Regions from separate parts of the Micromonospora sp. BQ32 genome, predicted to be linked through region 1. Evidence: riboswitches for the same ligand, from Rfam matches in the RefSeq annotation. Region 1 holds a riboswitch; the other holds the start of a gene.
What was found. A riboswitch is a leader RNA that binds a small molecule or an ion and turns the genes downstream of it on or off. The one in region 1 is predicted to bind S-adenosylmethionine.

Region 1 (15,286 bases):
AGGTCCCCAGTGGCGCTGGGCTGACTCTGGTCGACGTTTTCGTGCAGGAAGGGGCTGGTCACCGTGATGATCCTTCTTCGTTCCGGTGGTCGGGGCTGACTTCGCGGAGAGCGCGGGCGACGCCCGCCTCGAACTCGTTGATGAGATCGCGGACCTCGGCCGGGTCGCCGAGATGGATGCTCAGCGGTTGGCAGGCCGGGATGGCGGTGAGGTTCGCCCCCGGTACCCGTCGGCTCAACCGGGGCCGCTCCGGTGCGGCATCGGCCGAGCCGCCACCACGCGGCACCGTGGGGCCGGCGCCTCCCGGCGTGCTGGGCAGGTCGACGGTCGTGCCCGGGTCGACCACTCCCGCGCCGGCGCTGGCCGTTCGCGCCGAGGCCCCGTCGAGGCTCGGCGCCACGTGCAGCTCGGCGCGGCGTACCCCGGCCTGGAAAGCCTCGACCAGCGCGCGGGCGGCGGCGGGGTCCGCGCCGGTGGCGTCCACCGGCCGGGTCGTGGCGGCGGTGGCGTGCAGCGTGGCCCCGGGCACCCGTTGCCGCACCCGTGGCCCGGCCGGCTTGCCCGCCGGTTCCGGGCTCGGCGGTTCGGGAGCGGCCTGCTCCGGCTGGCCCTGACCGAACGCGTTCCAGGACGGGCCGGCGTCCAGGCTGCGGGTGGCCCGGCTGAGCAGGTCCGAGTCGAAGCGGGCCGGCACGGCGACGGCCACCGCACGGGACTGCGCGTCCTGCTCGGGGTCGAACGTCGGCGTCGTACGCCGATCCCGGGCCGGCACCGCGGCGCGGGCCACGGCGGCCCCGGCGCGGTCGGCGCGGCGCAGCACCAGCGACGCCGACGGGATCTCCAGCTGTGCGGTCACCCCACCGCCGCCGGTGGCGGCCAGGGCAACCTGCCAGCCGTGCCGACGGGCCAACCGGCCCACCACGAAGAGACCGAGCACCTCGGTCGGGGCCAGGTCGAGCCGTTCCCGGCGGGTGAACCGGGCGTTCTCCTCAGCCAGCCGTTGCTCACTCATGCCGATGCCGTGGTCCACCACGGTGATCCGCGCGCCGAGGCCGGACGTCTCGGCGGCCACCAGCACCCGGGTGTGCGGCGGGGAGAAGACGGTGGCGTTCTCCATCAGCTCGGCCAGCGCCAGGACGAGGTCACCGACGACGGCCGGCGCGGCGGAGATGCCCGCCGGCACCTGCACCTCCACCCGGGTGTAGTCCTCGATCTCACCGAGCGCCAACCGGACCACGTCGGCCAGCGGCACCGGCGCGGTGTGCGCGTCGGCTCCGGCCGAGCCGGAGAGCACCACCAGGCTGCCGGCGTTGCGCCGCAACCGGCTGGAGATGTGGTCGAGCCGGTACAGGTGTTCCAGGCGGCCGGGGTCGGCCTCCTGCTGCTCCAGCCGGTCGATCAGCGCGATCTGCCGACCCACCAGGTTCTGCGTACGCCGCCCGACGTGGCCGAACATCTGCGCCACGTTGCGCCGGCCGGCGACCTGCCGCTCGACCAGCTGAGCCGCCGTGTTCTGCACCCGGTCGAAGGCCCGCGCCAGGTCGCCGATCTCGTCGTTGGCGCGGATGTCCACCGGCTCCAGCCGGACCGCTTGGGGTCTCTCGGTCTCGTCGTCGGTGACCCGGACCAGCTCCGCCTCGGCGACCCGGGCGACCCGGTCGGCCGAGCGGGTGAGTCGGGTCAGCGGTCGGGCCACCGTCCGCGCCACCGCCACGCTGAGCAGCACCACCAGCGTCAGGATCAACGCCGTCGCGGCACCGACCAGGTACGCGGCGGTCAGTGCGCGCCTCTGCTCGGCCGTCACCTCGGCGAGCACGTCGGCGATCAGCTTCTTCTCGACGAACTGACCGAGCCGGATCATCGTGCGGACGGCCGGGAAGAGCGCCTCCATCGGCACGTCGCGGACCGCGGCGGCCGGATCCCCGGCGCTTCTGACCAGGAAGTCGGGGCTGGTACGCGCGGCCACGGCGGCATCGTTGAGCTGGGCCACCGTGAGCTGCTCGGGTGTGATCAGGCTGCGGAAGCGGGAGTTGTCGACCATGAGCGCGGCGATGCACGCCACGTACCCGGCGGTGGTGTCCGGGGTGCCGATCGCCTTGACCAGCAGGCTCAGGGTGGCGCAGGTGCCCAGGCCCTCGTCGGCGCGGAGCAGCCCGTCGAGGGCGAGCACCTGACGGCCCGGCAACGTGTCGGTGTCCACCCCGACCACCAGCCGCAGTGACTCGATGATTCCCTTGTTGACCGGACCGAACGCGTCCATCACCTGACCCGGGTTGGCGACCCGGGCCAGGACGGCGGTCCGCAGGTCGATGAGGCTGGACACCCCGTCGAGGGCGCTGTCGATCTGGTCGGTCAGCGCGTCGCTCCGCGCCGCCCGGAGGTCGGCCACCCGGTCGTCCACGTCGGCGGACTTGCGGACCAGTTCACTTCGCTCGATGCGGCCGAGCAGGAAGCCGACGGAGAGGATGCGCTCCTGCTGGAGGTCCTGGACCAGGCTGCCGACCCGGCTGGCGAGCCGTACCCGTTCGGCGGTGTCGCCGGCCCGCTGCGCCGCGGCGACCCGGTCGAGCATCACCGGCACGGCCAGGCCGACCATGCTGAGCAGCGGAATCACCACGAGCAGTGCGAGCTTGCCGCGGATCCGGAGCCTACCGAGCAGCATCGAATGCTCCCCACTGTGTGGTCTCCGGGTCACGGGTCGCACCGATCGGTTGCAGCGCACGCGGCTCGTCGGCCGGCGGTTGCCAGGGGTCGCGGTGCGGTGAGGCGTCCGGGCCCTCCGCGTGGGTCGCGGCCAGGGCGGCCCGACGCTGTGCCCGGCGACCGGCGGCGATCAGCAACGCGGCGAGCCAGCTCAGCAACAGGGCAGCGACGCCCCCCGCCCCCGCGGTGAGCCAGCGGTCCCGGTCGAGCCGGTCGATGCGCTCGCCCAGCAGATCGTCCAACTCGGTGAGAATGACCGGCTGAAGTTGGCGGGCCGAGCGGTGCGAGTTGAGCGCGGCGGCGTTCAGTTGGCCCGGGTTGACCACGCCGGTGTCCTTGCCCGGCACGGAGTACGCGGCGAGCGCCTCCACCGAACGCTGGTAGGTGTCCAGGGGGGTCAGCACGCTGGCACCGAGGTCGGTGCTCTCCGAACCGTCCACGGCCGAGCGCAGGTTGTCGACGAGGTCGGCGGCGGGTGTCAGGGCGGACACCCGCAGGCCGGTCAGTTCCATCAGGCCGCGCGGTTGCTCGGCGGCCGGCCGGCGGGAGACCAGCGTGCCCAGGTCGGCGAGCCGGCCGGCGCCGACCACCGCCTCGGGCAGTTCCTGGCCGGCGCTGTCCTGGAGGAAAAACGAGTCCGCCTCCGGGTCGCGGACCAGCCCGGAGCTCTCCCGGACCTTCCGGTGCAGGGCCAGCAGCAGATCGGCGACCTCGCTGTACGCGGTGTAGGCGGCCTCGGGGTCGGCGGCGCCCCGGCCACGCAGCGCCTCCAGCTTGGCCCGTACGCCGGCCCAGCGTTCCTGGCTGAGCAGTTCCGCGCCGATGCGGGCGTCCACCGCGGCGGCCTCCTCGACCGCTCCGTTCAACGCCTCCCGGGCGACGGGGCGGCCGTTGACGGCGTTGGACTGAGCCTCCACGAGGGCGTCGGTGACCGCCGCCAGAGCGGTGAGGTACTGCACGCCGAGCCGTTCCCGGACGGCAAGTTCCCGGTCGTCGGTGGTCTGCCGCCAGTTCGACGTGACGAGCAGGCCCAACGGCGCCAACAGCGCTCCGATGAGCAGCAGGGGCAGCAGCCGGCCCAGCGTGGACGGCCGTCGACGGGCCCGCGGCGCGGGGACTGTCATGTGTGTCTCCTCGGCGTGGGGCGCGGATCGGCGCGGCGTCGGGCTGGCCGACAAGTCCCGTGCACCGGACCGGAAAACTAATCGAACCCTCGCCTGGTCAGACCTCACTCGGCGAGTCAGGTTCGCGTCAGTTCGAGCCATGTCACCATTTGTCCGCGTTACCGCCACGCTCTGTGTCATCTGTGGGTGTGACATGGAGGGATCGAGGTGGATATCTGCGGAAGATCGGAATTCACAGAATCCGAACTCAACTCGCTGTGCCGCGTCGGACGTTGCGCGCTCGCACCCCGCTCCGCACCGATCGGGGCAACCGGACGAACGTACGGCGGATCTCAGCCAACGCTCAGGCTGCGGGCCGTACCGTGTGCCGCATGACATCGCCGTCGCCGGCCACGTGGTTCCGGCGTGCCCTGCCCACCCGCCGCCGGGCGACCGCCGCCGCGGTGGTCGTCGTGCTGTTAGCCGCCGCCGTGACCTGGGCGGTGTGGCCACAGGGACCGGGCGTACGCACCGAGAGCGCGATGCTCACCGTCCGTTCCGGACCATCCGGCGACCAGCCGGTGAACCTGGACACCACCCTCTACCTGCCGGACGACGCCTCGTCCGGTCGGAAGGTGCCGGCGGTGCTGCTGGCGCACGGGTTCGGCGGCACGAAGGAGTCGGTGCGCTCCGACGCGGAGGAGTTCGCCGGGCGCGGCTACGCGGTGCTCACCTGGACCGCGCGGGGTTTCGGCCGCAGCGGCGGCGAGATCCACCTGGACAACCCGGACTACGAGGTACGCGACGCTGAGCGTCTGCTGGACTGGCTGGCCGCTCGGCCGGAGGTGCGCACCGACGCTGCCGGCGACCCGAAGGTCGGTGTGGTCGGCGGCTCGTACGGCGGTGGGCTGGCGTTGCTGCTGGCCGCCCAGGACCGTCGGGTCGACGCGATCGTGCCCATGATCACGTGGAACGACCTGTCCCGCGCGTTCCTGCCGGAGAGCACCGGCGCAGCGCCGACCGAGGGCGTGTTCAAGAAGGGCTGGGCCGGCCTTTTCTTCGGTGGCGGCGGCAACGTGGGCTCCGGCCCGGCCGGGCTCTCCGGCGGGACCGCCGCCCAGCCGCAGGGCGCACCGGCGTCGGCCGGCCCGCCCAGCCCCGGACCGGGCGCCGGCCCGGGCACCGGCCCCGGTGGTGCCCCGACCGGTGCCGCCGATCCGTCCTGCGGTCGGTTCGCCGCCGACGTGTGCGCCGCCTATCTGCGGATCGCCACCAGTGGCCGCGCCGACCAGGCCGCCGTGGACCTGCTGCGCCGCTCCAGCCCGGCCGGCGTGTTGGACCGGATCAAGGCACCCACCCTGCTGGTGCAGGGCGAGGCGGACACCCTCTTTCCGCTCGGTGAGGCGGACGCGAACGCGCGCGGCATCGCCGCCACCGGCACCCCGGTCCGGGTCGCCTGGTTCACCGGCGGGCATGACGGTGGCAGCGGACCCCGTTCGGACGAAGACCGGGTGAAGTTCCTGACCGTCCAGTGGCTCGACCACTACGTCAAGGGCGAGGGCGACGCGCCCGGCGACGACTTCACCTGGTCGCGGATCGCCGGCTTCGACGCGCTCGACCGGGGTCTCGTCGCCACCGGTTTCCGCCGCGCCGACTACCCGGGCCTGGCCGGCAACGCCCGCCGGGAGGTGACGGTCGCCGGTCCGGCGCAGCCGATCGCGAACCCGCCGAACGGCAATCCAGCCGCCATCTCCTCCATCCCGTTCGCGGGCGGGCTCGCCTCGCTGCTGGACGGGGTGGCCGGCGACGTACCCGGTCAGCACGCCCGGTTCGAGTCGGCCCCGCTGACCGAGGCGGTGGACGTGGCCGGTGCGCCCACCGTCACCGTGCGAGCCGCGTCGCCGACCGGCGAGGCGGTGCTCTTCGTCAAGCTCTACGACGTCGACCCGGACGGCGCGGCCACCCTGCCGAACGGCCTGGTCGCCCCGATCCGGCTCACCGGCCTGCCGCGGCAGGTGCAGGACGCCCGCCCGGTCACCGTGACGTTGCCGGGGATCGTCCGCCGGGTGGAGGCCGGGCATCGGCTGCGGCTGGTGGTGGCCACCTCCGACCAGGCGTACACCACGCCCGCCGAGCCGACCGTCTACACGGTGGCCGCGGACGGCGCGGTCAGCCTGCCCACGGTCAGCGGCGAGCCGATCCCCACCGCGGCGACGATCTGGCGCTGGGTGCTCGCCGGCCTGCTCGCCGCCATCGTGCTCGGGCTCGTCGTGGTCGTCGCGCTGGTCCGCCGCCGGCACCGCCGCCAGGACCGGTCGGTGCATCCGGAGTACGCGGACACCCCGCTGGCCGTGCGCTCACTGCGCAAGGAGTACGCGGACGGCTTCGTCGCGGTGTCGAACGTGGACTTCGAGGTGCACCCTGGTCAGGTCGTGGGTCTGCTCGGGCCGAACGGTGCCGGTAAGACCACCACCCTGCGGGTGCTGATGGGGCTGACCCAGCCGACCGCCGGGGAGATCTACGTCTTCGGTCGTCGGCTGGTGCCCGGCTCGCCGGTGCTGTCCCGGATCGGGGCGCTGGTGGAGGGGCCGGGTTTCCTGCCGCACCTGTCGGGTCTGGACAATCTCAAGGCGTACTGGCGGGCCACCGGGCGGCCGTGGGAGGACGCGCAGTTCGACGCGGCGCTGGAGATCGCCGGGCTGGGTGACTCCGTGCACCGGAGGATCAAGAACTACAGCCACGGGATGCGGCAGCGCCTCGCCATCGCCCAGGCCATGCTCGGCCTCCCCGAACTGCTGGTGTTGGACGAGCCGACCGACGGGCTCGACCCGCCGCAGATCGCCGAGATGCGCCGGGTGCTCCAGCGGTACGCCACGGACGGCCGAGCGGTGCTGGTCTCCAGCCACCTGCTGGCCGAGGTGGAGCAGACGTGCACGCACGCGGTGGTGGTGAACAAGGGCCGGATCGTGGCGTCCGGGCCGGTGGAGGAGATCGTGGGCGAGTCGCCGAGCGTGCTCTTCGACGTCACCGACCCGGTGGCGGCGCGGGCGGTGCTGGACCGGCTGCACGGGGTTCGGGTGTTGCCGGAGAGCGACGGCCAACTGGTGGTCGACACCAACGGCACGGCCCGCAGCGAGGTGGTGGCGGAGCTGGTGCGCGCCGGCATCGGGGTGGACCGGGTGGTGCCTCGGCGGCGCCTGGAGGACGCGTTCCTCGCCCTGGTGGGCGAGAACTCTCGGGGAAGCGGTGACCGGTGATGGTTGTTACTGACGCGGGTGAGGCCCGTGGCTACCGGCCGTCGGCCACCATGCCGTTCGTGGCGGAGTTTCGTCGGCAGGCGTCCCGGCGGCGGACCCAGTTGGCGCTCGGATTCATGGTGTTGCTGCCGCTGATCATCCTGATCGCGTTCCAGTTCGATTCCGGCGGTGACGACGACAACGGTCGTAACGAGTTCGCCAGCCTGGTCGAGCTGGCCACCTCCGGCGGGCTCAACTTCACCCTTTTCTCGATCTTCGTGTCGGCGTCGTTCCTGCTGGTGGTGGTCGTCGCGCTGTTCTGCGGCGACACGGTGGCCAGCGAGGCGAGCTGGGGCAGCCTGCGGTATCTGCTGGCGGTCCCGGTGCCCCGGGCGCGGTTGCTGACGGTGAAGCTGATGGTCGCGCTCGCGTACTCGGGGCTGGCCCTGCTGCTGTTGGCCGGCACCGCGTTGCTGGCCGGAACCCTGCGCTACGGCTGGTCACCGCTGCGCAGCACGGTCGCCGCCGAGCTGGAACCCACCGAGGGGCTGCTCCGGTTGCTGGCCGTGCTGGGCTACCTGGCGGTCGTACTGCTGGTGGTGGCCGGTCTGGCGTTCCTGCTGTCGGTGACCACGGACGCCGCGCTGGGCGCGGTGGGTGGTGCCGTGCTGCTCTGGATCCTGTCCAGCATCCTGGACCAGATCACCGCCCTGGGCGCGCTGCGCGACTTCCTGCCCACCCACTTCAGCACCGCCTGGCTGGGTCTGCTCTCGACTCCGGTGCAGACCGACGATGTGGTGCGCGGCTGCATCTCGGCGATCAGCTACGCGACGCTGTTCTGGGGGTTGGCGTTCTGGCGCTTCACCCGCAAGGACATCACGTCGTAGCGGGCTGGCTCACAGCCGGCTGTCGGGTGGGCTCACCGACGACGGCACCGCGCTCGGTGCCGGCGGCGGGGCCGGCCGGGTCGGCACCGGTGTGGACGGATCGGCTTTCTTCCAGGCGCTGACGCCGATCCGGCCGGTGTTGCCGAGGTCGATCGGCCCGTCCGGGTCCACCTCTTCGGCCGGCTGCCCGGCGGCGGGCGCCGCCGTCAGGAACTCGCCGTTGGTGGCCACCACGGTCGAGTCGGTGACCAGGTTGCGCCAGAGCACCACGGCGGTGGCCCGCTCCCCGGCGGCGAGGATGACCTTCCGGGGTGGTTGGTCGAAGCCCAAGGTGATCTCTTTGGCGCCGTTGACCACCCGCAACATGATCGGCTCGCGCGCTTCGTCGAACACGTGCAACACCGGGTAGCCGTTGAGCTGGTAGGGCTGGTCGCCGCAGTTGACCAACTCCAGGCCGAGGGCGCGCAGACCCATCGCGGCGTCCCCGCCGGTCGACCGGATCCGAACGCCGGTCGCCGGGCACTCGACCGGCGGCTCGGTGCTCGCGGTCGGGCCTATTCCCAGCCCCGACGCGGTGGGCGGTCGGCTGGGGTCGCCGGACGGGCCGCGATGGTCGCCAGGAGTGCAGGCGCCAAGCACGAGGGCCGCCGTCACCGCCGTGAACGCCTTGAGCGCGGTGAACGCCTTGATTGTCGCGGACGCCGTGCTGGCCGGCCGCCGTGTTGACGTCTCGCGAGAGATCATCCGCCGATCCTCGCGCACGTGGGCGTTCCACCGCTGACCGCCCCGGGACCTCGGCGTCCTCGTTCACACCGCTTTCACGAGGGATTATCCCACCAGCAAAGAACTTATGTTTTTCGATGCCTTGATGCCCCACGATTGGCGAGACTCATTCATTAGCTTCGATGGAGGTGCCATGAACGTCTCTCGGCTCGGCGGGCCGATCCTGTCCCTGTTCCGCATCGTGATCGGCCTGCTGTTCACGTTGCACGGCCTGTCCTCGGTATTCGGGTTGTTCGGCGGCAACCCGATGACTGGTAAGGCGGTACCGCCCGGCGCCTGGCCGGGCTGGTGGGCCGCCCTGATTCAGTTGGTCTGCGGCGTGCTGGTGCTGGTCGGGCTCTTCGCCCGACCCGCCGCGCTCCTCGCCTCCGGCTCGATGGCGTACGCCTACTTCGTGGTGCACCAGCCGGACGGTCTGCTGCCGCTGCACAACGGAGGCGAGCGGGCGGCACTCTTCTGCTGGTCGTTCCTGCTGGTCGCGGCGCTCGGCCCGGGTTCCTGGGCCCTCGACACGCTGCTCGCCCGGCGTCGCGCCGACGCCCCCTCGGCATCGGCATCGGGACCGGCTTCGGCGGCCGAGCCCGACGCGGTGTCCGTCTGACCACAGCCGGCCGTCCAGCGAAGGGCCGGTGAGCGCCTCCACCACGCGTCGCCGGAGCCGCAACGAGGCGGCTTCGGCGACGCGCCGGTCGAGGGCGAGCCGATGTGCCCGGTTGATGTGCCCGGTTGATGTGCCCGGTCAGGGCTGGCGGTGCGCCCGGTCGGGCCGCACCTCTTCGCTGATGTCGTAGACGATTCAGCTCCAAAGCGGGCGACTGGAGCATCTCCCGCCCGCCGCCGGGTGGGTCGTGGCCGGACGGGCGTGGGTGGGGCGGCGTCAGGCAGGCGGGCGCTGAGTCAGGACCGCGTCCAGTAGGCCCGGGTAGAGCTTGTCCAACTCGTCCCGGCGGAGCCGGACCAGTCGGCTGGTGCCGACGGCCCGGGTCCGGGTCAGGCCCGCCTCGCGCAGCACCTTGAGGTGGTGGCTACGGGTCGCCTTGGAGACGCCGAAGTCGAAGGTGCCGCAGGCGGACTCGCCGCCCTCGGCGAGCGCCCGAACGATCTGTAGCCGCACGTCGTCGGCGAGTGCGGCCAGCACGCTGGTGACCGGTACGGCGGTCAGGTCGGGCTCGTGCGGCTCCATGTGACCAGTGTAACCCTTGTTCGACAACGATCGAACAACACCCTAGTGTCGGTGTCGTTGGTTCGACGATACTCGAACATTGGAGTTGCTGATGCGATCCCGCGCCACCGCGTACCCACTGGTCGCCGTGCTCGGCTGGGGCGTGATGTTCCCGATCCTTGCCAGCGCGCTCAATCGGGTCGACCCGCTCAACCTGACCACCGCGCGCTACCTGCTGGCCGCCGTCGTCCTGGTCGCCATCCTGCTGCTCCGCGAGGGTGCCGGCGCGCTGCGGCACGGTGGCCGGACGCTGGAGGTGGTGGTGCTCGGAGTGGTCGGCTTCGCGGGCTTCAACCTGCTCACCAACCTGGCGCTCGAACACGCCGCCCCGCAGCAGATCTCCCTCTTCGTGGCCACCACACCGGTGATCACCCAGCTCGTTCGGTGGGCTCGCGACGGCGTACGCCCGAAGCCGCTCCTGCTGGCCCTCTCCCTGGTGGCGCTCCTCGGAGTCGGCCTGGTGATCACGCGCGGGAGCTTGGCCGGGCTCGGCCAGTTCGGCCTCGGCGGGCTGATGATGATCGGCGCGGTGCTGGGCTGGGGCATCTACACCCACGGTGCCAGCCGGTTCGGCGAGTGGTCGCCGCTGCGCTTCACCACCCTGACCGCGCTCTCCGGCACGGCCGCCATGCTCGTCCTGAGCATCGCCGCCGACGCCGTCGGCTGGCAGCACGCGCCGGCCGCCGCCGACCTGGTGGCGGTTGCCCCGCAGTTGGCGTACGCCGTGCTGGTGGGCGCCGTGATCGCGGTCCTGGCCTGGAACACCGGCGTGCAGCGACTCGGTGCCGCCAACGCCGCGCTGTTCATGAACCTGGTCCCGGTGACCACCTTCGCGGTGCAGATCGCCCGCGGCTACCGCCCGGAGGCCGTCGAACTGGTCGGGGCCGCCATCACGATCGCCGCCCTGATCGCCGCGAACCTCGCCGCTCGGCCCCGGGCCACGTCGCTGCCCCAAGCGAGCGCGGTGACGGACCCGATCGCGGTGACCGACCCCGTGGCCGTGAGCGCCCGCTGACCCACTCCCTGGGATCCGCCCTGGAGGCCACGCCCGGCTTTGCCTAGACTCGACGGCACAACTGAATACCTCATCCAGAGGGGCTGAGGGATACGGCCCGACGACGCCCCGGCAACCACCCCGCGCGCTCACCGCTGAGCGACCCGCGGGGCAGGTGCCAATTCCGTCCCCGCCGCACCGTGCGATGCGGGGAAAGATGAGAGGACTCTCGACATGACGTCGACGCTCGTCACCTCCGGCATCGACACCTCTGCCAGCCCGGCCCGCGCCCTGGTCTGTCGCGCCTGCTCGGCGCGTTACCCGCTCGCCGCCCAGCACGCCTGTTACGAGTGTTTCGGCCCGCTGGAAGTCGACTACGACACCGCCGCGCTGGCCACCGTCACCCGCGAGCAGATCGAGGCCGGCCCGAACAACATCTGGCGGTACGCCGCCCTGCTCCCCGCCGGTCAGGACCCGGTCAGCCGGGTCACCCTCGACCCGGGGCTGACCCCACTGGTGGCCGCCCCGCACCTCGCCGTCGAGCTGGGCATCACCGCGCCGCTCTGGGTCAAGGACGACAGCGCCAACCCCACCCACTCGTTCAAGGACCGGGTCGTCTCGGTGGCGCTCACCGCCGCCAAGGCGCTCGGCTTCACCCGGTTCGCCTGCGCGTCGACCGGCAACCTGGCCAACTCGGTGGCCGCCCACGCCGCCCGCGCCGGGGTGCCCTCGGTGGTCTTCATCCCCAGCGACCTGGAGCAGGGCAAGGTCATCACCACCGCCGTCTACGGCGGCGAACTGGTCGCCATCGACGGCTCGTACGACGATGTCAACCGGCTCTGCGGCGAGCTGGTGGAGACCGACGAATTCGAGGACACCGCGTTCGTCAACGTGAACGTCCGGCCCTACTACGCGGAGGGCTCCAAGACCCTCGGCTACGAGGTGGCCGAGCAGCTCGGCTGGCGGATCCCGGCGCAGGTGGTCATTCCGATGGCCAGCGGCGAGCTGCTCACCAAGATTGACAAGGCGTTCTCCGAGCTGGTGGAGATTGGCCTGGTCGAGGCGCCGGCCGGCGGCTGGAAGGTCTTCGGCGCGCAGTCCGCCGGCTGCAACCCGATCGCCACCGCCCTGCACGCCGAGACCGACACGATCATCCCGGTCAAGCCGACCGGCATCGCCAAGTCGCTCAACATCGGCGACCCGGCGGCCGGCCTCTACGCCCTGGAGGCGGTGCGCCGCACCGGCGGTTGGATGGAGTACGCCGACGACGACGAGATCCGTGCGGGCATCCGCGACCTGGCCCGTACCACCGGGGTCTTCGCCGAAACCGCGGGTGGGGTGACCGTGGCCGTGCTGCGCAAGCTGGTCGAGTCCGGTCGGCTCGACCCGACGGCCGAGACCGTCGTGTTCAACACCGGCGAGGGTCTGAAGACCATCGACGCGGTGGCCGGCCAGGTCGGGCCGACCCACCACATCAAGCCCTCGCTGCGGGCCGCCCGCGACGCCGGTCTCCTCGGCTGATCCGGCCCGGCGCTTCGTTGGCCGCCCTCCGGGTGGGGGACGGGCGGCCACCCGGTTGGGGGACCAGCCGGATCCACCGGGTAACTGGATTTTCGCTGTGAGTGTGGAAAACCCGCCGCTACGGACTTGACGGCAGGAACCGGACGGCGCAAGATGCTCCGTGCGGGAGGGCATTTCGCCGAAGACTTTTGAAGTTCTTGCGACCCAACGCCGGAGGCGTTGTGCGAGTGTCCCTCCCGACCACGTTCGATCGGGCCAGCGATTAATTCGCTGGCCCGATCGCTTTTCCCGGGTGCACCCTCAGCGGCATGAGCATCACTATCGCGTCCTTCGACGGCGCCGACCGGACGTCGGTCGACGAGGCGTACCGGATCGGGTCGGCGGCCAACGACGCCGACGTGCCGGACTTTCCTCCCTTCTGCCGGCGCCGCTTCGACGCGCTGTTCCACACGCCGATGCCCGGCACCCAGTCGCTCTGGGCATTGGCCCGACTGGACGGTGTGCCGGCCGGCTACCTCCAACTGGACCTGCCGCAGCTCGACAACACCGACAACGCCACCGCCGAACTGACGGTGCATCCCGAGCTGCGGCGCCGGGGCGTCGGTCGGGCCCTGCACGAGTACGGCGTACGCCTGCTCCGCGAGCACGGCCGCAAGCGGGTCGTCGCGATGACCGTCTCCGCGCTGCCCGACGGGCCGGCCCGAAGCGTGGCCGGCGACGCGTTCGCCGCCGCCGCCGGAGCCCAGCCCGCCCTCACCGACGTGCGTCGCCGGCTCGACGTCAGCAAGATCGATCGGGTGGCGCTGCGGGCGGCGCTCACCGAGGCCCGCCCGCGAGCCGAGGGCTATCACTCGGTCTGCTGGCAGGGGACCACCCCGCAGGAGTACGTCGCTGACATCGCCTATCTCGACGGCCGGCTGCTGATGGACGCGCCCTTGGGCGACGTGCAGTGGGAGCCGGAGCAGGTGGACGCCGAGCGCATCCGTGGCAACGAACGGGCACTGGACGCCCGGGGCCGGCGGCGCTACCACCTCGGGATGCGCCATCAGGCGTCCGGGCGGCTGGTGGCCTGGACGCTGCTGGACGTGGGCGCCTCCACCGACTGGCACGCCTTCCAGCAGATCACCATCGTCGACCCGGCCCACCGTGGGCACCGACTCGGTCTCATCGCCAAGGCGGAGAACCTGCACCACCTGCTCACCCACGAGCCGGCGGTACGCGTCATCGACACCTTCAACGCCGCCAGCAACAGCTACATGGTGGCGATCAACGAGCAGCTTGGCTTTCGCCCGGTGGACACCTGGACCAACTGGCAGCTCACCCTCTGACCCGGCTGATCACCCGTCCGTCCGTTCCAAGCGCTCGACCAGCTCGCGGATCGCGGCGTGAACAGAGCGCAGGCGGCGCAGCGGCTTGCGGGTGTCCCAGAAGGCGGGCGCGTCGAGCCGGTCCGCACCCACCCCGGGCGCCTGGTCGCTGTCCTCGGGGAGCTGCCAGGTCCGGGCACCGAGCCGCCAGATCAGGACGATCGCGATGATCGGCGGTACGGCCAGCAGCGCGAGCCGCTGCCCTGGCGGCACGCCGCCCAGCCAGGAGATCTCCCGCCGCCCTCCAGACACCTCGGGTAGGCCGCGCACTGCCAGGCGATCAGGTCGAGGGACACCCCGACGGTGGACAGCACGTACATCGCGGTCATCGTCGCGGCCAGCAGCCGGCACAGCGCCCGCGCGGCTTGGCCGCCGCGACCGGTGACCGGCAGCATCCAGACCGCGATGTTGCTGAGCATGAACGGCAGGAGCAGGACTATGTCGGCGACCCCGTGCACCCGGATCTCGGTGATCCTCACCCGCCGTCCTCACCCTGGCCGAAGGCCCGCGGTTACCCGCTGCCGCCGCGAGCAACCCCGTGCCGTCGGCCATTGGCGCTTCTGCTCGGGAACTCGACTGCGGCATGAGCCGCTGTCGGGCATTCGCGCTACTGCTCGCGGACCGGACTCAGGCATGATGGCGGGCATGACGGAGACCCCGCATCCCCTGTACGACAGGCACGCCGACACCCTCAACCGTGCGCTGACCGCGATCACGGAGCGGGGCTACTGGTCCGCCTACCCCGAATCCCCCAGCCCCCGGGTGTACGGCGAGACCGCCGCCGCCGACGGTAAGGCCGCCTTCGAGGCGTACCTCGGTGGTGACTTTCCGCTCGACCAGCCCGGCAGCGGCGACCGGGTGGCCACCGAGACGAGCCCGTTCGGGGTGGAGTTGGCGGTGCGGTACCCGCACGCCGGCACCGGCGAGCTGATCAACGCCGCCTCCGCCGCGCTGCCGGCGTGGCGCGACGCCGGCCCGCAGGCCCGGGTTGGCGTCTGCCTGGAGATCCTCGACCGGCTGCACAAGCACATCTTCGAGCTGGCCAACGCGGTGCAGTTCACCAGCGGGCAGGCGTTCGTGATGGCCTTCCAGGCCGGTGGCGCGCACGCGTTGGACCGGGCGCTGGAAGCGCTGGCGTACGCGTACGCCGAGATGACCCGGCACCCGGGCACGGCGGGCTGGGAGAAGGCCGCCGGCAAGGGTGACCCGCTGCGGTTGACCAAGACGTTCCACGTGGTGCCGCGTGGGGTGGCGCTGGTGATCGGCTGCAACACCTTCCCGACCTGGAACTCGTACCCGGGGCTGTTCGCCTCGCTGGTCACCGGCAACCCGGTGATCGTCAAGCCGCACCCGCGCGCGGTGCTGCCGCTGGCCATCACCGTGAAGTACGCCCGGGAGGTGCTCGCCGAGGCCGGGTTCGACCCGAACCTGATCATGCTGGCGGCCGAGGCGCCCGGTGAGAAGCTCGCC
Region 2 (15,286 bases), on a different contig from region 1:
GCGGCGCAACTCCTCGTCCGCACTGGCGGCACCGGCGCCGTCGGCCAGCGCGTCGAGGACGCTGAGCAGGGGGCGGGCGGCCCGCTGGAACTGGATGACCTCGCGGCTGAGGCCGTAGATGCGCCGGCTGGCGTTCGGGTCGCCGCCGAACACCTGGGTCTCGATCTCGTCGATGTCGTTCTCCAGTCCGGCCACCACCGGCGCGTACCCGTCGACGACCTGGTCGAGGATCGCGTACAGGACGGCTTCCGGGCCCCGGGCGAGCATCTGCGCCTCGGTCTCCATCCGCCGCCGCACCGCGGCCAGGTCCGGTGCCTCACCGTGTCGGACGGTGACCACGAAGCCCGGCCCGATGAACAGGTGCAGCTCGGAGAACTCGACCTCCTCCCGGAGGTCGTCATAGCGGGCGGCGCGCAGCACCACGAACAGGGTGTGCGCGTACCGCTCCAGCTTGGGCCGCTGGTGGGCGTTGATGGCGTCCTCGACCGCCAGGTCGTGCAGCCGAAACTCCCGGGCCAACGAGGTGATCTGGCCGATGTCGGGCCGGTACAACCCGATCCAGGCCATCGCGTCGTCCTGCTCCTGGAGGCAGCGGTACGTCTCGGCGAGGCCGGACGGCGAGGCGAACCGGTGCCCTTGGATGTAGACCGCGCTGTCCACCAGGCCACCGTGGGACGCTGCGGGCGACTCCGCGGACGGAGCCGCACCGACCCTCGTCTCGTACTCGTCGAGCTGGCGGCCGAAGCCGCCACCCGGGCGGAAGCGACGGCCGCCGACCATGCCCTGTCCCCTCCCCCGGTGCCGTCCCCTCCAGCCCGGGGCGCTGCTTCCCCCCTGTCCTGGGCCCGAAACCCGCCGTGGCGTCGGTTGGGTTCCGCGCACCGACGGACGGTGGCGGCCCATCGGGCGGATACTCCCCGCCGCGGCCCGGATGATCGACGAACGGGCTGGACGGCGGATCCGCCTCATCGCGCACGAACCCGACCGACGTGACGAGGCGGAGTACCGCGCCAAGCTGGCCCAGACCATGGCGGACAACGACTTCCCCGACGACAGCGACGTCATCTTCGTCGAGGTCAAGGTCACCGACCCGTCCGACTTCGAAACCGAACTACTGGTCCGCGGCGGCGTGGTCGACGGCCGTTTCCCGGTGCTCAGCCTGGCCAGCTCGTCGGTGCCCACCGCGCTCGCCGCCCAGCTGCTGGAGATCCGGGACCGCAGCCGTCGGCGTCCGCACATCTACTTCGAGTGGTCCGAGGGCGGCCCGGTTCGCAACTTCCTGCGCTACCTGGCGTTCGGACAGGGCGCCATCGCCTCGGTGACCCGGGAGATCCTGCGCAAGCCGTCGCGCACGGTGAGCGTGGTCATAACGACTGGACGGCCCACCCGTTGGTGCTGCTAGCCTCGGGCCAGGTCATGAGCGCCAGCGCGAAGCCCCGGCTCGCTGGCCGGCAACCCTCCTCCGCGGTGGGGTGCCCCGGGTGAAGACCAGGCACCGGCACGACGTCGGTGCAAGCGTGGCCTGGCACCCAGGTCAGCACAGACCCGGGAGAACCATGCGCATCCTCAGCACCGCCCCACCGACCGACGTCGCGGACTCCCGCACCGGTCGACCCTCGCCCGCACTGACCCGGCGACGGCACGTGGACATGATGCGAATGTGCAGCGCCGCCTGTCGTCGCGGCATCACGCTCTAGCACCCCCCTTCCCGAACTCCTCCCCACCGGTACGCCCATCGGGCGCGCCGTCGGTGGCGCACGCCCGTGCGCGCCGAGACACCACCCTTCGGAGACACCCGTGCGATTCCTTCCTGCCCTGACCCGCGCCGCCGCCCTGGGCGCGGCCACGATCCTGGCCGCCACCGCCCTCACCGCCTGCGGCGACGACAGCTCGTCCGACGCCACCGCCAACCCGTACGGCCTGGCCCAGCCGGGCGTGCTGCGCGCCGGCACGCTGACCGACGCCCCGCCGAACGTGTACCTCAAGGACGGCAAGTTCACCGGCTTCGACAACGACCTGCTGACCGCTGTGGCCGGCAAGCTCGGCCTCACCGTCGAGTTCGTCGGCACCGACTTCTCCGCGCTGCTCAGCCAGGTCAACAACCGCAAGTTCGACGTGGGCAGCTCCTCGATCACCATCACCGAGGCCCGGAAGAAGACAGTCGACTTCGGCAACGGCTACGACTTCGGCTACTTCGGTCTGGACGTCCCGGCCGGCTCGCCGATCACCAGCTTCGACCAGCTGGCCGGCAAGCGGGTCGTGGTGGTGCAGGGCACCGTCCAGGACGACTACGCCACCGGCAAGCAGCTCAACCCGGTTCGGGTGCCGGACTACAACGGCGCGATCAACCAGCTCAAGGCGGGCACCGCCGACGCCTGGATCGCCCCGGCGGAGATCGGCGAGAAGTCGGCCACCGACAGCAACGGCAAGATCACCGTGGCGGCCAAGCAGCTCAGCCCGGCACCGACGGCGTACGCCGTGGCCAAGGGGAGCGACAAGCTGCGCGAGGCGCTGAACAAGGGCCTCGACGAGGTCATCGCCGATGGCACCTGGAGTCGTTTGCAGGCGCAGTACTACCCGGGCCGGCCGATCCCGGCGGACTTCACCCCGGGCAGCGGCACGGTGACGGCCCCGTCCACGTCGGCCACGCCGTCGGTGTCGGCTGCGCCGACGGGCCCGTCGGCGTCCGCGTCGGCCGCGTCCTGAGCCGGTGACGAGCGAGCGGGGCGGTAGGAGGAGCGACCAATGGATCCGTTGAGCACCCTGTGGGAAACCTTCTTCGACTGGGACTCGATGCGCGAGGCGCTGCCCGAGATGCTGACCGTCGGGTTGCCCAACACCCTGATCCTGGCGGTCTCCGCCGCCCTGCTCGGCTCGGTGCTGGGCCTGCTGCTGGCCGTCGCCGGGATCTCCCGCAGCCGCTGGTTGCGCTGGCCGGCGCGGGTCTACACCGACGTGTTCCGGGGGCTGCCGGCCGCCGCGACGATCCTGCTGATCGGCGTCGGGCTGGCCCCGCTGGGCATGCAGGTCTGGGGGCCGGATCCGTACCCGTTGGGCATCCTGGCGCTGTCGCTCATCGCCGCCGCGTACATCGGGGAGATCTTCCGCTCGGGCATCCAGTCGGTGGAGGCCGCCCAGTTGGAGGGCGCCCGGGCGCTCGGCTTCTCCTGGGCCGACGCGATGCGGTTGGTGATCATCCCGCAGGGCATCCGGCGGGTGCTGCCGGCCTGGGTGAACCAGCTCATCGCGCTGATCAAGGACTCCAGCCTGGTCTACTTCCTCGGCCTGGTGGCCAGCCAGCGGGAGCTGTTCCGGATCGGGCAGGACTACGCGGCCACCACCGGCAACGAGTCGGCGCTGCTGCTGGCAGGGCTCTGCTACCTGGCGTTGACCGTCCCGCTGACGCACGTCGTCAACTGGATCGACCGGCGGCTGCGCGACGGTCGGCCGGCCCCCGCGTCCACCGAGGAGGACGACGACACCGCGTCGTACGCCGCCACGCAAGGAGATCGGCGATGACCACCACCACCACCACGACCTCGGTCAGCCTCGACGTACGCGACGTGCACCTCGCCTTCGGACCGAACCGGGTGCTGCGCGGCGTCGACCTCTCGGTGCCGCGTGGGGCGACGGCCTGCGTCATCGGCCCGTCCGGGTCGGGCAAATCCACCCTGCTGCGCACCATCAACCGTCTGATCGAACCGGACCGGGGCGACGTGCTGCTGGGCGGGCGCAGCGTGCTGGACGACGACCCGGACGCGCTGCGGCAGCGGGTGGGCATGGTGTTCCAGCAGTTCAACCTCTTCCCGCACATGAGCGTGCTGCGCAACGTCACGCTGGCGCTGCGCCGGTTGCGCAAGCTCGGTGCGGACGAGGCGGACGCGGTCGCCCGGGCCCAGTTGGAGCTGGTGGGGCTGGCCGGCAAGGCGAACTCCCGGCCGGCGCAGCTCTCCGGTGGTCAGCAGCAGCGAGTGGCGATCGCCCGCGCGCTGGCGCTGCGGCCCGAGGTGATGCTCTTCGACGAGGCGACCTCGGCGCTCGACCCGGAGCTGGTCAAGGGCGTCCTCGGGGTGATGGCCGACCTGTCCGCCGCCGGGATGACCATGGTGGTGGTGACCCACGAGATGGGCTTCGCCCGGCAGGTCGCCGACACCGTCGCGTTCATGGACCGGGGCGTGGTGCTGGAGGCCGGCCCACCCGAGGCGATCTTCGAGCGGGCCGCGCATCCACGGCTTCGCCAGTTCCTCGACCAGGTGCTCTGAGCCGCGCCGGTCGGACGGCCGCCGCAGATCACTCGTTGGGCCCGCGCCCCAGCAGCCGGATCTCCTCGTTGTCCAGCGCGGCCTGAAGCTCCTGGAGCACCAGGTCGTCGATCTCCCGGTTGTCGCGCAGTCGGGTGACCTCCCGCCTCTTGTGGGCCAGGACGCCGAGGCGCAGTCGGCGTTCCAGCCGGCGCTCCTCGGCGGTGTCCGCACCGCTCTCGTCGAGGTCCTCCAGATGCCGCTGGTACTCGGCCTCCAACCGACGCACCGCTTCCTCCTGGGCGCCGATCTCGGCGGCGACCCGGGGAAGAGCGGCCAGGCCCACCTCGGTGGCCCGCCGCCGGGCGTTCCGGGCCTCGTCGACGCGTTCCGGGTCGCCGCTCAGCCCGGCCCAGCGCACGACCAACGGCAGGGTGGTGCCCTGCAAGAGCATGATCAGCACAATCACCAACGCGGTGACGAAAATGATCAAATCGCGTTCCACCACCGGTCGACCATCGACCATCACCGTCGGGACGGCCAGGGCGGCGGCGAGCGACACCGCGCCCCGGAAACCGGACCAGCCGGCGACGGTGCCAACCCGCCAGCCGGAGGGACCTCGGCCGTCGTCGTCCACCATCCGGCGGCGCCGCAGCCGCGCTGACTGCGCGGTGAGGTAGATGAAGAGCAGCCGGGTGACCACGACGACCAGGGTGACCACCAGCACGATCAGCAGAGCCCGCTGCGGCGAGGTGCTGGTGATGCCGCGCACCGCGCGGGGAATCTGCGTGCCGAGCAGGACGAACAATCCACCGTTGATCAGGAACGTGGTCAGGTCCCAGAACGCGTACGCCAGCACCCGGGACCGGGCGCGGATCACCCGTGGGCCGGCGTAGGACAGCATCAGGCCGGCGACCACCACCGCCAGCACACCGCTCGCGTGCACCAGGTCGGCGAGCAGGAACGCGGCGAACGGGGTCAGCACACTGAGCGCGCCCTCACGAAGTGGGTCGTCGAGCCGCTTGCGGATCAGCACCACGGCGGTCCCCACCAGCAGACCGGCGAGGACACCGCCGACGCTGGCGCCGACGAACTCCTCGCCGATGCCCAGCACGCCCGGCTCGGCGCTGTGGCTGAGCAGACCCACCGTCACCGCGAAGACCACCAGCGCGGTTCCGTCGTTGATCAGGCTTTCCGCGTGCAGGGTGGTGAGCAGCTTCCGGGGCAGCCGCTTGGCCAGGCCGGTGACCGCGGCGGCGTCGGTCGGCGCCAGGACCGCGCCGAGCACCCAGGCGGCGGCGGGGTTCACCCCGAACGCCTGCGCGGCGAACGACACCGTGACCATGGTGAGCACCACCAGCACCACGGCGAGCAACCCGATCACCGGCAGGTTGGCCCGGATCTCCCGCAGGCTGATGGTGAGGCTCTCCCGGTACAGGATCGCCGGCAGGAAGATCAGCAGGACCAGGTCGGGTTCCAGGGTGACCTCGGACAGCGGCGGCGTGAGCCCGAGCAGTACACCCAACGCGATGAGCAGGACCGGCGGGGCGACCCGGTACCGACCGCCGAGGGTGGTGCCGACGAGGACGGTGCCGCCGAGCGCCACGATCAGGATGAGCGCCTCCACGCGTACCCCCTCGGACCACGGCCGACGGTGGACGCGCCGGTGGTTCCATCTGACCGCACCCGCCGGTGGGTTCCAGCGGAAACCGGCAAGTCGCCGTGGCCGTGGGTGAGGTCAGCCGGTGGCGCGGGCGCGGGCGGTCACCGCCCGGGCCGTACGACGGTGTTCGGCCGCCTCCTCGTCCCGGCCCAGCGCGGCGGCCAGGTCGGCGAGGTGCCCGGCCACCGGACCGACGGTGAGCACCCCACTGCCCGCGGCCAGCTCGTCGGCGGCCGGCAATAGTTCGGCGTGCACCCGGGTCATCGTGGCCCGGTCGTCGAGGGCGCACGCCGCCCGACCAACGAGGCAGAGTCGCACCTCGCGCAGCAGGTCGTGCGGTCCCTCGGGAAGAGCCCGCAGGGCGGCCGCGGCGGCGTCCCGGTCGTCGGCGGCGAGCAGCAGCAACGGTCGGACCCACGGCTCGTGCGGACCCCAGTCCAGGTCCGCCCAGTCGTCCACGCCGAGCCCGGTGATCAGCCGGTCGGCAGCGCCGGGCCCGGTGGTCGGCCGGTCGGCGCCGATGGTGTCGGCTAGCCACAGGCCGAGCAGGGCGAGTGGCAGCAGCCCCTGGGTCAGCCCCGGCATGCCGTCGGCGCTCACCCGGTCGGCAGCCGCGCGGTACGCCCGCGCCGCGGCGGCCGAGTCGCCGTCGAGTGCCAGCCGCAGTGCTGCGTACCACCGGGTGAAGACGCCGACCAACGGCAGCTCGTAGGTTTCGGCGAGGCGGTCGGCGGCGCGCGCGTGCGCGTCGGCGCCGGGCCGGTCGGCGAGCGCGCAGTTGGCCTGGACCAGGACGAGGTGGCCGAGCACCTCGAAGGTCACCAGGTGGTGCCGCACGGCCAGGTCGACCAGTTCGATGCCGATCCGGGCGCGCGCGTCGGCCAGACCGACGCGGTGGAAGGCGTGCATGAAGCGGGCGTTGAGCGCGAAGGCCAGCAGACCGGGATCGCCGATCCCGCGGGCGATCGTCTCGGCCTCGTCGGCGGCGCGGCGGCCACGGTCGGTGGTGCTGCCGCGCAGCTCCAGCGCGAGGGTGCTCAGCAGCCGGCTGCGCTGCGCCGAGCCGATCGGGCCGAGCGCGGTCAGGGCGTGTTTGGCGGCTCGGACGATGTGCCCGGAGAGCAGTTCGTCGTCGTTGCGCGTCCAGCTGGCGGGCACGTCGAAGCCAGCTACGGCCTCCTGGATCAGCAGCGGGTCGCCGGTGGACTCGGCGGCGGTGATCGCCTCGGCGCGCCGTCGCCGCGCCTCGGCCAACCGGCCGGTCACGGCCAGCGCCCGTCCCAGGCCGAGCAGCGCGGTCACCCGCCCGCGCGGCTCGTCCCCACCGGCGCGGTCGTACGCGTCGATCGCCTGGCCCCACAGCCGGGCCGCCTCGTGGGGGTTGCCGCCCCGTTCGGCCCGCTCGGCGGCCACCCGGGCGTACGTCGATGCCTGGGCGGCGGCGACCGGCCCACCGGCGCGCAGCAGGTGGTACGCGAGGGCCGCCGGCTCGACGGGTTCCCGCTGCCGCAGCACCTCGGCGACGGACGCGTGCCAGGTGGCGCGGCGCGGCGCGGACAGGTCGGCGTAGAGCGTGTCGCGGACCAGGATGTGGGTGAAGCGCAGCCGCCCGTCGGACTCCCGCTCGGTGAGGAACCCGGCGGCCAGGGCGCGGTCCACGGCGTCCAGGGCTGCCGTCGGGTCACCGGCCAACGCGCCCAGCACGTCCGGGTCGAGGTCCCGCCCGAGCACGGCCGCCTGCCGCAGCACGGTACGGGTCGCGGCGGGCAGCTGCGCCAACCGGTGCCGGATCACGTCGCGTACCCCGGGCGGCACGGCGGCCAACCCCGCCTCCCCCGCACCCGCGTACAGCTGGGCCAGTTCGCGGACGAAGAACGGGTTGCCACCGCTGCGCTGGTGGATCGACCGGGCGGTGGCCGGGTCCAGTTCCGCCCCGACGATGGCGCCGGCCAGCTCACCGGTCGCCGACGCGGGCAGGCCGGCAAGGTATTCCCGGACCGGCTCCAGACCGGCGGCGCGGGCCAGGGTGGCGGTCAGCTCCGGGCTGATCTCGGTCGCCCGGTAGGTGCCGAGGATCAGCACCGGCCCGCTGGCCGGCTGCGGGCCGGTGAGCAGCGCGGTCAACAGGTCCAGGGTGTCACCGTCGGCGCGGTGCAGGTCGTCGAGGACCAGGAGGACCGGCCCCCGGTCGGCGACCGCCGAGATCAGCGACGCCACCGCGCGGTGCCGACGGAACCGCGTCGTGGCGGGGTCGGCCGAACCGTCGGCCGAGCCGTCTTCCGAGTCGTCTTTCGGGTCGGCGGCCACGACGGGGGCAGCCGGTCCGGCGAGCTCGTCGGTGATCTGGGTCCACGGCCACGCCGGCGGGGCGCCCTCGTACTCCGGGCTGCGTCCCCACGCCGTGGTCCAACCCTCGGCGGCGAGTCGCCGGGTCAGGGCCTCGGCCAGCGCCGTCTTGCCGGCGCCCGGGTCGCCGCTGAGCAGGGCGAGGGTGGGCTGGTGGCGTCGGGCGGCGGCCTCGGCGGCGTGCCACAGCCGCTCCAGCTCCGCGTCGCGGCCGACGAATGGGCGCTGCCCCGCCTCGACGGGGTGACCGAGTTTCCCGACGCCGGGGGTGGCGGCCCGGACGAGCGGCGGGGTGAGGTGCGGCGCCTGGGCCAGGATGTCGGCCTCCAGCCGGCGCAGCTCGGGCCCCGGGTCCACGCCCAACTCGGTCACCAGGACGTGGCGGGCCTCCCGCAGCGCGGCCAGCGCGTCACCCTGCCGGCCGGCGCGGTACCGGGCCACCGCGAGCAGCCGCCAGGCGTCCTCGCGCAACGGATAGCTGGCCAGGTGTGCCGGTAGGTCGGCTGCCGCCTCGTCCGGCCGGCCCACCGCCAGGAGCGCCTCGGCCCGTCGCTCGACGGCGAGCATCCGCAGCTCGTTCAGCCGGTTGATCTCCGCGACCGCCCAGGGCTCGTTGGCGCAGTCGGCGTACGCGGGCCCGCGCCAGAGCCCGAGCGCCGCGTCCAGTGCGGCCAGGGCGGGCGCGGGACGTCCGGCCGCCAGCAGCCGGGCCGCCTCCCCGACGGCCGCCTCGAACTGCCCGGCGTCCACCGCATCGGGGGCGGCCTTCAGCACGTACCCGGGCGGCTCGGTGACCAGGATGCGGGGCGGTTGCCGGGGTGGCCGGTCGGGCTCCAGGGCCCGGCGCAGGTCGGCGACGAAGGTCCGGATCGCGCCCACCGCGCCGTCCGGTGCAACCTCCCACAGGTCGTCGACGAGACGGTCCACCGGCACCACCCGACCGTGGGCGACCAACAGCCGGCCCAGCACCAGGCGCTGCCGGTGACCCCGCAGGGAGACCGGGCCGCGCTCGGTCGCGGCGGTCACCGGCCCGAGTACGCCGAAGGTCACCGCGACGGGCGCCGTCAGCTGCCTGGTCATGGCCCCACCCTAGGCGGGTGGCCCGGCCGGCACTGATCCGACGCTGACCGGCTGCTGATCACCGCCGGGCAGGCTCGACGAGGTACGACGGCGACGGGCCACCGCCCGCGCCGGCACTGCTCACCAGGAAGGTTCCCCGTGGACCCCAGGATCAACGGATTCGACTACCGACGCGTCACCGTCGCCGACGGTGTGACGCTCAACGCCGCCGTGGGCGGTTCCGGGCCGGCGATCGTGCTGTTGCACGGCTTTCCGCAGACCCACCTCATGTGGCGGCACGTCGCGGCCGACCTGGCCGCCGACCACACGGTCATCTGCCCCGACCTGCGCGGCTACGGCGACAGCGACAAGCCCCTCGACACCGACGGCACCGGGTACGCCAAGCGCACCATGGCCGCCGACATCGTGGCGCTGGCCGGCGCGCTCGGTCACGACCGGTTCGCGTTGGCCGGGCACGACCGGGGTGCCCTGGTCGCGTTCCGCGCCGGCCTCGATCACCCGGCGGCGATCAGTCACCTGGCCCTGCTCGACGTGCTACCCACCCTGGACATGTGGGATGTGCTGCACGGCACCAGCGCCGCGGTCGCGTTTCACCTGTACCTGATGGCGCAGCCGCCCGGCCTGCCGGAAGAGCTGATCGCCGGCAGCCCGGACGCCTTCTTCGGTCACTTCCTGGACGTCTGGACCCGTGATCCGGAGGCCCTGCCGGCAACGGTGAGGGCCGCGTACCTGCGCGCGTCCCGCGAGGCGATCCCCTCGATCGTCGCCGACTATCGGGCATCAGCCGGGATCGACGTGGCCCACGATTCCGCTGACCGGGCGGCCGGCAACCAGCTGCGGATGCCGGTGACGGTGCTCCAGCAGGACTGGGGTGCGGCGCTGGGCTACGACGCGGCGGCGGTGTGGCGGGCCTGGGCACCGAACCTGGACCACCAGACGGTCAGCTGCGGGCACTTCATGGCCGAGGAGGCGCCGGCCGAGGTGCTCCGGGCGGTGCGCGCCCTGCTCGCCCGTTGATCCATCGGCGGCCCGGCCACCCCGCTGTCACCTTCGGCAAGATATCCGACACACCTTGTCACCGGATGACGCGGCGGCCGGGCCGCCGCGCTCCACCCCGCCCCACAGCCCGAAAACCAGTCAGTAATGGGCTTTGACCTGCGGGAATGCGCGTTACACCAGGTGGACGCCAACCGGTCATCGGTGATACACAGGCAGATATCGGCAGCCAACGACGTCGAGTCGCTCCCTCCTCTCGCCCAACGACCGTCCACAGGCAACGCACCCCTGGGCTTCGCCGCACGGACCGCAGCTCGACAGTCGCGACCCACCGAACGGCACTCGCCCACCGGCCGCTGCCGGACGCCGGTCCTCGACCAAGGAGTTGCCGTGGGAAACCTGCGTATCCGATCCCGCCACCAACCGTACGAGATCGCTGTCCTGGCCGCGGCAGCTCTCTGCGGCATTCTGATGATGACCCTCAACGTCCGGCCGACGTCCGTTCAGACGTCCATGCCGGCGCCCATCCAGGTCGCCTGGGAGTTGGGTCTGATCGCGGTGGGCGTGGGTGGGCTACTGGGCATCCTGTGGCCCGGCCGGCTCTCCACCGGGCTCGGCATCGAGCTCGCGTCGGTGCTGGTGCTCGGCACGATCACCGGCATGTACGCGGTAGCCCTGCTGGTCATGTCGGGCCCGAATTCCATCGTCGCGACGTCGTTCGTGATAGCGGTGACGGTCGGATCGCTCTGGCGTGCCGCGCAGATCGCCATCGATCTGCGTCGCCTGGCCCGAGCCTGCGAAATTGTCCCGTACGAACAGCTCCAGGCAGGTGTCACGTGATTACCGCACCCGCGCCAGCCGCACCGCCCTGGGTGCAGGTGACGCTCAGCGTGCTCGGCATCCTCGGCGGAGGCACCGGCCTTGCCGCGATCGCCACCGTCGTGGTGCAGCGGGGCAAGTTCAAGGCCGATGCCGCCGACACGCTCACCGAGGCCGCCCTCACCCTCGTGCAGCCGTTACAGACCCGGATCACCCAGTTGGAGGTCGAGGCGCTGAGCGCCCGGTCCGAGCTGGGCACGCTCCGCGAGCAGGTCAACCAGTTGCAGTTCGTGGTCCGAGTGCTCACTCGGACGCTGGATCGCTGGCGTGCCGCCATCCGGGCCCCTGACGCGACGTTGCGGAAGGTCCGCGCGACGGTGGCGGAGTCCGACCGGATTCCCGAGATGGATCGTTGACCGGCGGCGTGTCCCAGCGCTGCCCACCCCGCGGCCGGCAAGGCTCAGCCAGCACCGCGGAGGCGTTCGGTGAGGTCACGCACCGCCGCCCGGAACTCGGGGTCGGTCTCGCCCGGATGATGCGCCCGTAGCGGCGGCGCGGATCGCTCCCCCGGTGGCGACAGCAGGTCCGTGGGGTCCCGCAGCCGCCGGTCGACCCGGCCCGCCGGATCGGTCGGGTCCGGGGATGGATCGCCGGGCCGATGTGCGGCGAAGACCCAGCCGCCGACCGGGTCGGTGTCCCGCCAGAGGTTGAGCCACCGCCACTCGACCCGCTCCCCCACCTCACGCAGCACCTCCTCGTTGAGGTAGGCCGGAAAGAGCCGGGCGTACAGGCGGTCCAGCGGTGACCCGTAGGTGAGCAGCGCCACCCGTTGACGCACCCGCGGGGGCAGTCGCAGCACCGCGAGGGCCAGCAGCGCGGATCCGTGGCTGTGCCCGCAGAGCAACACCCCGTCGTGTCGCTCGGTCAGCTGACTGATCCGGTCGGCCAACTCGGGCACCGCCCGGTCGGCGTAGCTCGGTGGTGCGAACGGGTGCGCGGCGCGGGGCCAGAAGGTGCCCAGGTCCCACAGGATGCCGACGTGCCGGCGAAACCACGCGGTCCGATAGGCGAAGACACCACCGGCCAACAGCGTGAACAGCAACGCGGCGAGCAGGTAGGTGCCCCCGCTGAGCCCCATCTGGACGGCTCCGGCCGGCAGCCCTAACCACTGCCGCGCCAACTCCTCCGGTTCGCGCCCGGTACGCCCCAGCAGGCTCGTGATCAGTCCGACCACCGCGAGCGCCGCGTACGTGGCAGCCAGCAGACCCCACCACTCGGTGAACCGGGCCCGGGCAACGGTCTTCGTCGTCAGCCGCAACCGACCGACCGCCTCCGGCGGCACGACCGGGAAGTCGCGGCTGGTGATCGCCGCCGCCGCACTCCGTCGGCGCCGCAGGGACACGAGGGTCATCGCGCCGCACAGCAGTACCGCCGCGACCACGTGCAGGAAGAAGGCCAGCAGCGTCCAGCGATACGGCGACGGCGGGCCACCGTCAGCGCGGTAGCCACCGAGCAACTCCCCCGCCTGGTAGACGAGGCCGGCGGAGAGCGCGCCGGCCAGGCCGACCGCGAGGGCGGCGAGGACCGCCGCGCCCAGGCCACCCGGCAGCGCGGACCGGCCACCCACCCGAGGGCGCTGCCACAGCACCACCGCGCTGAGCAGCACCAGCAGCACCATCTGGCCGAACAGCGCCGCACCCGCGATCCCGCCGTAGCCGGGAAGCCCGGTCGTCGGCGACCAGTCACGCCGGTCGCCCGCCACGATGACGAGGGTCGCCACGCTCAGGCCGGCCGCCAGCACCCCCGCCGTTCGGGCGGTCCAGGTGGCCCTTCGCACGGTCGCCGCCCGGTCGATCATCCCCGGGGCGGCGAGCAGACCGACGCAGGCCAGCAACACCGCCGCGTTGAGCGCCAGCAGCAGCGTCGTGGAGAACGTCGCGCCGCCGGCGCGACGGGCCGTGAGCAGCACGACATTGAGTGCGGCGAGCGCGGCGGCGAGGTGGATCGCGCGCAGCCGGTGCACCAGCGGCTCCATGGCCCACAGTGGATTGTCGGCCGGGCCGGACCGACGGGCCCCGAGTAGGCGCAGGACCGCTATGGCGACGATCGGCAGGAGCGCCAGCGCGGCCAGCCGCTGCCCGACGTGCCGGCCGTCGAGCCCGCCCATCGTGTCGAAGGGCGCGCGGCAGCGGGCCGCGCCGAGACATCGCCAGGCGAGCAGGTCGAGGGCGACCCCAGCGATGGACACCACGTACAGCACGGTGAGGTTGAGCGCGATGAGCCGACACAGCACGCTGACCGCGGCGGCGCGGCGGCGGCCGGTGGGGCGCATCCACACGGCCACGTTGCTGAGCATGAACGGCAGCAGGAAAACCATGGCGAGGGTCCGGCCGACGGTGCCCGAGGGTAGGTCACCCCAGCGGTACGCCTCCAGCGTCAGCCCGTCCGGGCCGACGCCGTCCGACCGGGCGGCGCGGTGGAAACCCCCGCTGCCGTCGCCGGCGACCTGCCGGACCTGTGGCTGGTCGAGGATGACCGTCGGGTCCCGCCCGGACACGCCGTGCACCCGCAACTCCACCACGTCGCGTCGTCGCGGTTGGTCGCTGTGTTGAGGTCTTCCCTCAGGCATCGGCGGAGCTATCCGTCTCGCCGCTGGTCGGGTACGTCGCTCTCCCCGGACTGGCGGATGAACCGCCGCAGTCCCGGCATCGCGTCGAACAGGACGATCAGCAGCAGCACCCCGGCGACGACGGCGCTGTTGACCAGTTGCGGAGACCGCACGGTGGCCAGCCCGCACACGATGATGGCCGGCACACCGACCAGGCGCGCCCAGGGCCAGCTGCCGTCGACCACCGCCGCGAGCAGGATCCGGGCGGTCAGGAACAGCGCGGGGCCGATGACGCCCACGGTCATCTGCCCCGTGTCGTGTTCTTCCGGATGGTCGATCGTCATCTCCATGGCCACCGAGGTGGCCAGCACACCGGCGATCATGACGAGGTGCAGGTAGCCCGCCAGCAGCGTCAACTTGCTACCGGGCGGGCCCTCCGCCTCGATTCTGGCGCCCAGCCGCCCGCCGGCGGGCACCAGATAGAGCCGGGCGAGGGCCACTGCGGTCACGAACGCCAGGGCGAAGGCCACCGTGCTGTCCCGGTCCAGGCCGGACCCGCTGTAGGTGACGCCGGCGATCAGGATCAGCTCGCCCAGGGCGATGATGAAGATCTGTTGGTACCGCTCGGAGAGGTGTCTTCCGTTCACCTGGAGTTCCGGCCAGGTACTGCGTCCGAGCCGCGGGAACGGCCAGCGCAGCCGGGCCAGGGAGTACTCCAGCACGAGTGCCACCGCCCAGAGCGCCTCCCGGGCCGGGGCAACGGCCGCCCCGACCACCCAAAGCACGCCGGAGATCGCGAACCAGACCGCCACCCGCAGGCTGCGCACCTGTAGCGGGTGCCCCCGCAGGGCGGGGATCAGGATGGTCGCCCGACCCAGGTGGATGGCCACGTAGGCGACGGCGAACACCATGGCGTTGTCGTCGAACGCGGTGGGTACGGCCGCGGCCATCAGCAGGCCGCCGAACATCGTCCAGAGCAGCAGGGTGACGATCAGCGGGGCCCGGGGGTCGAACCAGTCCGCCGACCAGGCGGTCACGAACCACACCCACCAGAGCGCCGCCAACATCAGCAGCACCTCGAAGCCGCCGTTGAGGCTGGGGTCGTCGAGCAGCGCCCGGGACAACCGGGTCAGCGCGAAGATGAACGCCAAGTCGAAGAAGAGCTCCAGGAACGACGCCTTGCCCGGGTTCTCCCGCCGGAGCAGCAGCCGTCCCGGAAGCCTGCCCGCCATCGCCATCCTTCCCCGGCCCGCAGCTGCCACCGCCGCCCCAGTCGTACCACCCGGACTGCCGGGCCCGGGTCGGTTCCGCCGAGCCGGGCCGTCGTCGTCAGCGGCCGGTGGTGACGCCCGCGCTAGGAGATCAGGTCGGACGCCACGGTCCAGAGCCGCTCGGCGTTGCCCGGGTCGACCGCGTACGCGGCCACGCCGCTGTAGTCTGCCGGCCGCTCGGTGACGATCGGGGCCTCGGCGCAGTCCTCGAAGTAGCGACCACCGACGCCGTCCAGCAACGGTGACGCCGCGAGCAGCACCG

Region 2: linked by a shared signal. The riboswitch ahead of AC5L30_RS07690 (ABC transporter substrate-binding protein) and the one ahead of thrC (threonine synthase) in region 1 are both predicted to bind S-adenosylmethionine.

What each region holds. Positions count from the first base shown of each region.
Region 1 covers NZ_JCADBI010000005.1:147,580-162,865, reverse strand. Annotated here, with positions in the region: gene AC5L30_RS12845 (roadblock/LC7 domain-containing protein) at 1-62, opposite strand, end outside; gene AC5L30_RS12840 (nitrate- and nitrite sensing domain-containing protein) at 59-2,662, opposite strand; gene AC5L30_RS12835 (hypothetical protein) at 2,649-3,827, opposite strand; gene AC5L30_RS12830 (alpha/beta fold hydrolase) at 4,199-7,063, shown strand; gene AC5L30_RS12825 (ABC transporter permease) at 7,063-7,929, shown strand; gene AC5L30_RS12820 (DUF4232 domain-containing protein) at 7,939-8,673, opposite strand; gene AC5L30_RS12815 (DoxX family protein) at 8,846-9,313, shown strand; gene AC5L30_RS12810 (ArsR/SmtB family transcription factor) at 9,590-9,895, opposite strand; gene AC5L30_RS12805 (DMT family transporter) at 9,987-10,949, shown strand; SAM riboswitch class I at 11,017-11,152, shown strand; gene thrC (threonine synthase) at 11,163-12,449, shown strand; gene AC5L30_RS12795 (GNAT family N-acetyltransferase) at 12,758-13,777, shown strand; gene AC5L30_RS12790 (hypothetical protein) at 13,787-14,029, opposite strand; gene AC5L30_RS12785 (hypothetical protein) at 13,969-14,295, opposite strand; gene paaN (phenylacetic acid degradation protein PaaN) at 14,462-15,286, shown strand, end outside.
Region 2 covers NZ_JCADBI010000003.1:139,735-155,020, reverse strand. Annotated here, with positions in the region: gene corA (magnesium/cobalt transporter CorA) at 1-780, opposite strand, end outside; gene AC5L30_RS07695 (hypothetical protein) at 932-1,402, shown strand; SAM riboswitch class IV at 1,413-1,524, shown strand; gene AC5L30_RS07690 (ABC transporter substrate-binding protein) at 1,798-2,706, shown strand; gene AC5L30_RS07685 (amino acid ABC transporter permease) at 2,746-3,519, shown strand; gene AC5L30_RS07680 (amino acid ABC transporter ATP-binding protein) at 3,516-4,262, shown strand; gene AC5L30_RS07675 (Na+/H+ antiporter) at 4,291-5,868, opposite strand; gene AC5L30_RS07670 (ATP-binding protein) at 5,980-9,330, opposite strand; gene AC5L30_RS07665 (alpha/beta fold hydrolase) at 9,469-10,347, shown strand; gene AC5L30_RS07660 (hypothetical protein) at 10,717-11,166, shown strand; gene AC5L30_RS07655 (hypothetical protein) at 11,163-11,561, shown strand; gene AC5L30_RS07650 (hypothetical protein) at 11,606-13,774, opposite strand; gene AC5L30_RS07645 (low temperature requirement protein A) at 13,783-14,985, opposite strand; gene AC5L30_RS07640 (SDR family NAD(P)-dependent oxidoreductase) at 15,108-15,286, opposite strand, start outside.